Regions from separate parts of the Micromonospora sagamiensis genome, predicted to be linked through region 1. Evidence: riboswitches for the same ligand, from Rfam matches in the RefSeq annotation. Region 1 holds a riboswitch; each other region holds the start of a gene.
What was found. A riboswitch is a leader RNA that binds a small molecule or an ion and turns the genes downstream of it on or off. The one in region 1 is predicted to bind cobalamin.
Positions count from the first base shown of each region.

Region 1 (2,253 bases):
ACAGCAGGGCCGCCGCCGCCCGGCCGGTGGTCGTCGCCGCCAACCCGGCCCCGGCCGGGTTCCAGCCGATCCGGGTCGGGGAGTGCACGGAGACCAGCAGGGGCAGCGCGGAGGTGGCGATGAACAGCGCCGGCACCCGGGCCGCCCGCAACAGCACCGGCACGGGCACCCGGGCCGGACCGACGAGCAGCAGCGCGGCGGCGGTGCCCGCCAACGCGGCTCCCGGCCAGGTGGGCAGGATCACCGCGCAGCCCAGCAGGCCCAGCGCCAGCAGTGCCTTCTCGCCCGGGTGCCGTAGCCGCCAGGGACCGGTGTGCGCGGCGACGTCGAGGGCGAACACTAGTCGGCGGAGGCGTTGGTGTCGCGCAGCCGCTGCCGGGTGCGGGCGACCCCGAAGTAGTAGCCGAGGAAGCCGGCGCCCACCGCCGCCTGGAGGGCGAACAGGCCCGACTCGATCTCGGCGGAGGGCGGCTCGTAGATGGCGGAGAACCACGGCTCGTAGTCCGGGTGGTCGGTGACGATCGCCTCCTCCGCCTGGGCGTCGGCGCCGGCGAACGGCTCCTCGGCCGATCCGCCGAGCCCGAGCAGCAGCGGGGCCGCGGCCAGCGCGACCACCGCCAGTAGCAGGAGCAGGTTGACCCGTCCGAAGCGCTTCACGCCGGTACCTCCTGGGGCTTGCGCAGCACGCCGAGGCGCCGCAGATCGTCTCCGCTGACCCGGGTGAGCAGCCGTACCACCAGCACCGACAGCAGTCCCTCGCTGATCGCGAGGGGTATCTGGGTGACGGCGAAGATCCCGGCGAACTTCGCCAACGCGCCGAGGAAACCGGACGTCGGGTCGGGGAACGCCCACGCGAGCTGCATGCTCGTGACGCAGTAGGTCGCCAGGCCGCCCAGCGCGGCGGCCAGGAAGACCGCCACGTCGAGCCCGCCGCCGAGGCGGCGGGTCAGCAGGTAGACGCCGTAGGCCACCCAGGGGCCGACGACGGCCATCGAGAAGACGTTGGCACCGAGGGTGCTCAGCCCGCCGTGGGCCAGCAGGACCGCCTGGAACAGCAGCACGAGGCCACCGAGGACGCTCATCACCGGGGGCCGGAACAGCACCGTGCCGAGGCCGGTGCCGGTGGGGTGGGACGAGGATCCGGTCACCGACGGGATCTTCAGGGCCGACAGTGCGAAGGTGAAGGCACCCGCCGCTCCCAGCAACAACTTGGATTCGGGGTCCTGCCGGACCTGCCGGACCAGAGCCCGGCTGCCGTGGACGACGAAGGGTGCGGACGCCGCGAACCATGCCGCTGCCTGCACCGGGGGTAGGTACCCCTCGGCGATGTGCATCGAAGACCTTCCTCTCCAGCACCTCGTGGACGAGATCCGTGCATCAAGGCCGGTCTCCTGGCTCCCGGATCGATGCTTCCCCCGGCCTTCCCAGGCCGTCGGCCTAGTGGCGCAAGTCGGAGGTCACTCCCCGGTCACAGTGGCGAGGGCCGCGCCGGTCTTCCACCGGCTTCCCGTGCACCTTGACGGCGAGAGGCTATCGACCCGCCACCCGGCGGGGCAAGCGGCCCGTCCCTCCGTGGCCGCTATTGCACATCATTGGCAACTGCGTCAGGATGGCCTCTGCGGTGCGTCGGCCACCGCGGCACGTCGTCGACCAGGAAAGAGGAGCCCCTTGGGGTCTGCGCGAATGGTGGCGATGGTCGCCACCGGTCTTCTCGCCCTGTCCGCCTGTTCGACCCCGACAGCCACCTCCACGGCTGCTGGTGCCGACACCCTCGTGGTGGCGACGGCGGGCGAGCCGGACACGCTGAACCCGGTGCTGAACTACGGCGTCGACGGCGGTTCGCTCATCTTCGACGGCCTCGTCGCCCGGGACGCCCGCAACCAGCTCGTGCCGGCCCTGGCCCGCGAGCTGCCGACCGTGTCCGCCGACGGGAGGACGGTCACGGCGAAGCTGCGCGACGGCGTGGTCTTCCACGACGGCAGCCCGCTGACCGCGCAGGACGTCGTCTTCACCTACCGGGCGGTGCTGGACCCGAAGGTCGACTCGACGCTCCGGTCCGACCTGGACATGCTCGCCTCCGTCACCGCACCCGACCCGTCGACCGTCATCTTCACCCTCCGGTACGCCTACGCGCCGTTCCTCCAGCGTCTCGCGCTCGGCATCGTGCCGGCGAAGGCCCTGGCCGGGCAGGACGTCAACAAGGCGGCGTTCAACCGCAGGCCGGTGGGCACCGGGCCGTACCGGGTCACCTCC
Region 1 covers NZ_AP023438.1:6,083,572-6,085,824, forward strand. The annotation lists gene cbiQ (cobalt ECF transporter T component CbiQ) at 1-340, opposite strand, end outside; gene IGA62_RS26075 (energy-coupling factor ABC transporter substrate-binding protein) at 340-657, opposite strand; gene IGA62_RS26080 (energy-coupling factor ABC transporter permease) at 654-1,334, opposite strand; cobalamin riboswitch at 1,365-1,534, opposite strand; gene IGA62_RS26085 (ABC transporter substrate-binding protein) at 1,669-2,253, shown strand, end outside.

Region 2 (2,253 bases), 2.8 Mb from region 1:
GCAGCGTGGTGCCGCTGCCCGCGACACCGAACGGCAGCACGGCGAGCGCGCCGACGGCCATGCCCAGGGCCAGCCCCCGGGTGCCGGGCACCCGCTTGCTGACCGCGCCGCCGAACACCACGTAACCGGCCCAGCCGACCGCGGTGCCGACGCAGAAGAGCAGCCCGAGCCCGTCGACCGCCGTCCCGCCCAGGCCACTGATCAGCAGGACGCCGCCACCGGCCAGGACCGCCCAGAGCACGTCGAGCAGCCGGCGGCTGCCGGCCAGCCCCACCAGCAGCGGCCCGGCGAAGCCGATGGTCACCGCCACACCCAGCGGCACCCGGTGCAGGGCGGCGTAGAAGCTGAGGTTCATCAGCGCGAGCATCAGGCCGAAGCCCACCACCAGACCGCCGGTACGCCAGCCCAGGCGCAGCCCGGGACGGGCGAGCGCGACCAGGATCAGCGCGGCGAAGCCGAGCCGTAGCGTGGTCGTGCCACCGGGGCTGGTGCTGCCGAACAGTTGCTTGGCCACCGCCGCGCCGAGCTGGGTGGAGAGCATCCCGAGCAGCATCAGCAGCGACGGCGGAACGGCGTCGGGGTGACCGACCGCGTTGACGATCCGGGCGACGGTGGTGGTGGGAACCGGCTGTGGACGGAGGGCGTGCGCGTACATGCGCACCACCATGCCGTCCCGTCCGCCGGAGGGCGACCGGAATCCCGTCCTTCCGGCTACGATGCTCGACGGCACGACACAGTGAGGTGCCCCGCGCGAGCGGGGAGAATCGGGAAGCCGGTGCGAATCCGGCACGGGCCCGCCGCGGTGACCGGGGAGCCACCGTCCACGCGCACAGCGCAGCCACTGGTCCGGGAGGGCTGGGAAGGCGGACGGCACGGCGTCGATCCGGGAGTCCGAAGACCGGCCTCGCGTCACGCGCCCACCCCTGCCCGGGTGGGCCGAGCGCAGCGGGAGCCTGCCATGGACCTGTACGACGTCATCCACCGCCGTCGGGACGTACGCGCCCAGTTCACCGGGGAGCCGGTGCCCGACGACACCCTGCACCGGGTGCTGGCCGCGGCGCACGCCGCACCGAGCGTCGGCTACTCCCAGCCCTGGGACTTCGTCGTGGTGCGGGACGCCGACACCCGACACCGCTTCCACGAGCACGTCCGGACCGAGCGGGACGTCTTCGCCGCCACTCTGGAGGGGGAGGCGGCCGAACGGTTCGCCCGTATCAAGATCGACGGAGTGCGGGAGTCGACCCTGTCGATCGTGGTCACCCACGACCAGTCGCGGGGCGGGCCGGCGGTGCTCGGCCGGCACGCCATCGCCGACACCGGCCTCTATTCGACCTGCCTGGCCATCCAGAACCTCTGGCTCGCCGCCACGGCCGAAGGGCTCGGCGTCGGCTGGGTCTCCTTCTACCGGGAACCCTGGCTGGCCGACCTGCTCGGCATTCCCGCCGGCATCCGCCCGGTCGCGTGGCTCTGCCTCGGGCCGGTCACCCACTTCGAGGCCGTACCCGACCTGGCCCGGCACGGCTGGCGGCAGGCCCGTCCGCTCACCGCCGCCATCCATCACGACCGGTGGACGCCGGACGCCTGACCGGAGGCGCGACGGACCGCCCGAGCAGGCTGGTCGCCGCCGGTCCAGGCCCCGCCGGTCGGGGGCGGGGAGTTCGTCCCCGTCGCCCGGTTTGCGAGCTCCCGGACCGGGAAGTCGGTACGGGTGCGAGCACTACTGACGAAGATCGAGCAGGCGACCGGCCTGGACCGGGTCGGCGACCGCCTCCAGCGGGCGGTGCAGGCCACCCTCCGGCCGCAGCGCGTCCGTGACCTGCTGCACGGCGTGTGGCTGGGGCATCCGCTGCACCCGGCGATGGTGCAGGTGCCGGTCGGCGCATGGATCAGCGCCGCCGTCCTCGACGCGATGCCCGGCCAGCGGCGCGCGGCGACCACGCTGGTGGCGGTCGGTACGGCCAGCGCCGTGCCGGCCGCCGTCGCCGGGCTCAACGACTGGGCGGCCCTGAACCGGGAGCAGCGGCGGGTGGGGCTGGTGCACGCCGCCTCGAACACCATCGGGCTGGCCTGCTACGCCGGCTCGCTGGCCGCCCGCCTCAACGGTCGACACAACCTCGGGCGGACGCTGGCGTACCTCGGGCTCTCCGCGGCGAGCGCCGGGGCGTACCTCGGCGGGCACCTGGCGTACAAGCAGGGGGCACAGGTCAACCAGAGCGTCTCCGAGGCGAACCTGATCAGTGACGGCTGGCACCC
Region 2 covers NZ_AP023438.1:3,252,934-3,255,186, forward strand. The annotation lists gene IGA62_RS14255 (EamA family transporter) at 1-655, opposite strand, end outside; cobalamin riboswitch at 738-907, shown strand; gene bluB (5,6-dimethylbenzimidazole synthase) at 959-1,585, shown strand; gene IGA62_RS14265 (Rieske 2Fe-2S domain-containing protein) at 1,709-2,253, shown strand, end outside.
Region 2: it holds a riboswitch for cobalamin, as region 1 does, so the genes downstream of both, bluB (5,6-dimethylbenzimidazole synthase) here and IGA62_RS26080 (energy-coupling factor ABC transporter permease) in region 1, are expected to answer to the same signal.

Region 3 (2,253 bases), 700 kb from region 1:
CCGGTCCCGTCGGGGAGCCGGACGACGCCCTCGGCGAGCGCCTCGACGCCGCGCACGACGCGCACCCCGGCGGAGGTGGCGGAGAAGGGGATGACGACGAAGCGCTGCCCGGTCACCGCCCTGAGGTGCCGCAGCGTGGGGTGGCCGGTCAGGAACGCCTTCTTCGCGGCGGCCGTGTCCCATGCCGCGTCGACCAGCACGATCACGTCGGGATCGCGTTCGGCGACGGTCTCCCAGCCGCTGTCGGCCCAGGCGCCGGTCAGGTCGGCGAACGCGTTGCCGACCCCGACCGAGGACATGATGAGGCCGGGAGTGCCGCAGCAGGCGCCCACACCCGGCGCGTCGGTCCCTTCGTCCCACCAGAGCAGGGAGAGATCACCGGCACCGTCGACCCGACCGGCGGCCGTGGCGATCCGGGTCCGCTGGTCGGCGATGAGCTTCTCGGCGCGGTCGGGTACGCCGAAGATGGCCGCGACGTCCCGGATCTCACCGAACACGTGGTCGATGGTCAGCTTCGCGGGTCGGTGCGGCGCGGGACAGCCGGCCGGGGAGAGGTACGTGCCGATGCCGAGCCTCGCCAGCTCGGTCCGGTCACCGGCGCCCTCGTCGCCGAAGGCACTGTGGAAGGAGCCGTAGACGAAGTCGGGCTCGGCCTCGAGCAGCTTCTCCTTCGCGGGGTACTTCTCGGCCAGCACCGGCACCGAGGCGTACGGGGCGGCGTACTCCGGCAGGATGGCGTCGTCCAGGTAGGCCGTGCCGGCCATCCGGTCCGCCAGCCCGAGGGCCAGCATGATCTCGGTGGCCGGCTGGTTCATGGTCACCGCCCGCCGGGGCGGCGCGGCCACCCGGACCGGCGTGCCGCAGTTGGTCATCTCGACCGCGGCGGCCGACTCCGGGGCAGCCGGGGTGGAGTCGTCCCCGGTGCCGCAGCCGCCGAGGAGGACGATGAGGACGGTCAGCGGCGCGGCGACGCGCCGGGACAGGGTGGACAGAGCGCGCTCGCGCATCGGGATTGCCTTCCAGCACCTCGTGGACGGGTCGTCACAGTGCCGTGGCCGGTCTCCTGGCTGACGGGAGGTGCGTCCGTGGCCGGCCTTCCCAGGCGCGTACGCCCAGTGACCTCATTTTCGACGAGGGCCGCGGACTCCCGATCACAGTGGCGAGGGCCGCACCGGTACTTCACCGGTTTCCCGTGCACCACGGCAGCGTCACCCTAGCCGCTGCCGCGCGCGGGTGTCATGGTGACGAAGACCACCCGCGTGGTCAGAGCACGTGTCGCAGGTAGCCCTCCACCGAGGCGGCCAGCACCTCCCGGCCGGGCCGGGCCCAGACGTCGCCGTGGAAGACCTCCACCTCGATCGGTCCGGTGTAGCCGGTGGTGTCCACCGCGCTCCGGAGCCCGCGCAGGTCGATGCAGCCCTCGCCGGGCAGGCCCCGACCGAGCAGCACCCCCTCGGGCAGCGGGGTGATCCAGTCGCAGACCTGGAAGGCCGCGATCCGCTCCCCGGCGCGGGCGATCTGCTGGTGGACCGTGTCGTCCCACCACACGTGGTAGGCGTCGACCACCACGCCGACGGCCTCCGTTTCGAACCGCTCGGCGATGTCGAGGGCCTGCCCGAGGGTGGAGATCACGCACCGGTCGGAGCAGAACATCGGGTGCAGCGGCTCGATGGCCAGCCGCACCCCGGCCGCCGTGGCGTGCGGCGCCAGCTCGGCGATGGCGTCGGCGACCCGCTGCCGGGCCCCGTCGAGGTCCCGGCTGCCGGCGGGCAGGCCGCCGGAGACCAGCACCAGCACCGGGCAGTCGAGGGTGGCGGCCTCCTCGATGGCCCGCAGGTTCTCCGCCCGCCAGTCGTCGGCGGTGAAGAAGCCGCCCCGGCAGAGTGAGGTGACGGTGAGCCCGGCGGCGCGGACCAGCCGGGCTGCCCGCTCGACGCCGTACGCCCCGACCGGCTCGCGCCACAGCCCGATGCCCGGCACGCCCGCGTCGGCGCAGGCCGCGACGGCCTCCTCCAACGGCCAGTTCATCGAGGTGGCCTGGTTGAAGGAGAACCGGGCCAGCCCGGCCGACCGGTCGACCCGGGGGGCGGTCACTGGGCCACCCCGGCGACGGTGAGGTACGCGCGGGCCCGGGCGGCGGCCAGGTCGGGGTCGGCCAGCAGCCCGGCGGCATCGGCGAGGACGAGCAGCCGGGCCAGGTGGGCCGGGGACCGGCCGGCCTGCTGGCCGCCGACCATGGTGAAGTGCTCCTGG
Region 3 covers NZ_AP023438.1:6,786,473-6,788,725, forward strand. The annotation lists gene IGA62_RS30445 (ABC transporter substrate-binding protein) at 1-1,007, opposite strand, end outside; cobalamin riboswitch at 1,037-1,217, opposite strand; gene IGA62_RS28915 (sugar phosphate isomerase/epimerase family protein) at 1,264-2,028, opposite strand; gene IGA62_RS28920 (dihydrodipicolinate synthase family protein) at 2,091-2,253, opposite strand, start outside.
Region 3: it holds a riboswitch for cobalamin, as region 1 does, so the genes downstream of both, IGA62_RS30445 (ABC transporter substrate-binding protein) here and IGA62_RS26080 (energy-coupling factor ABC transporter permease) in region 1, are expected to answer to the same signal.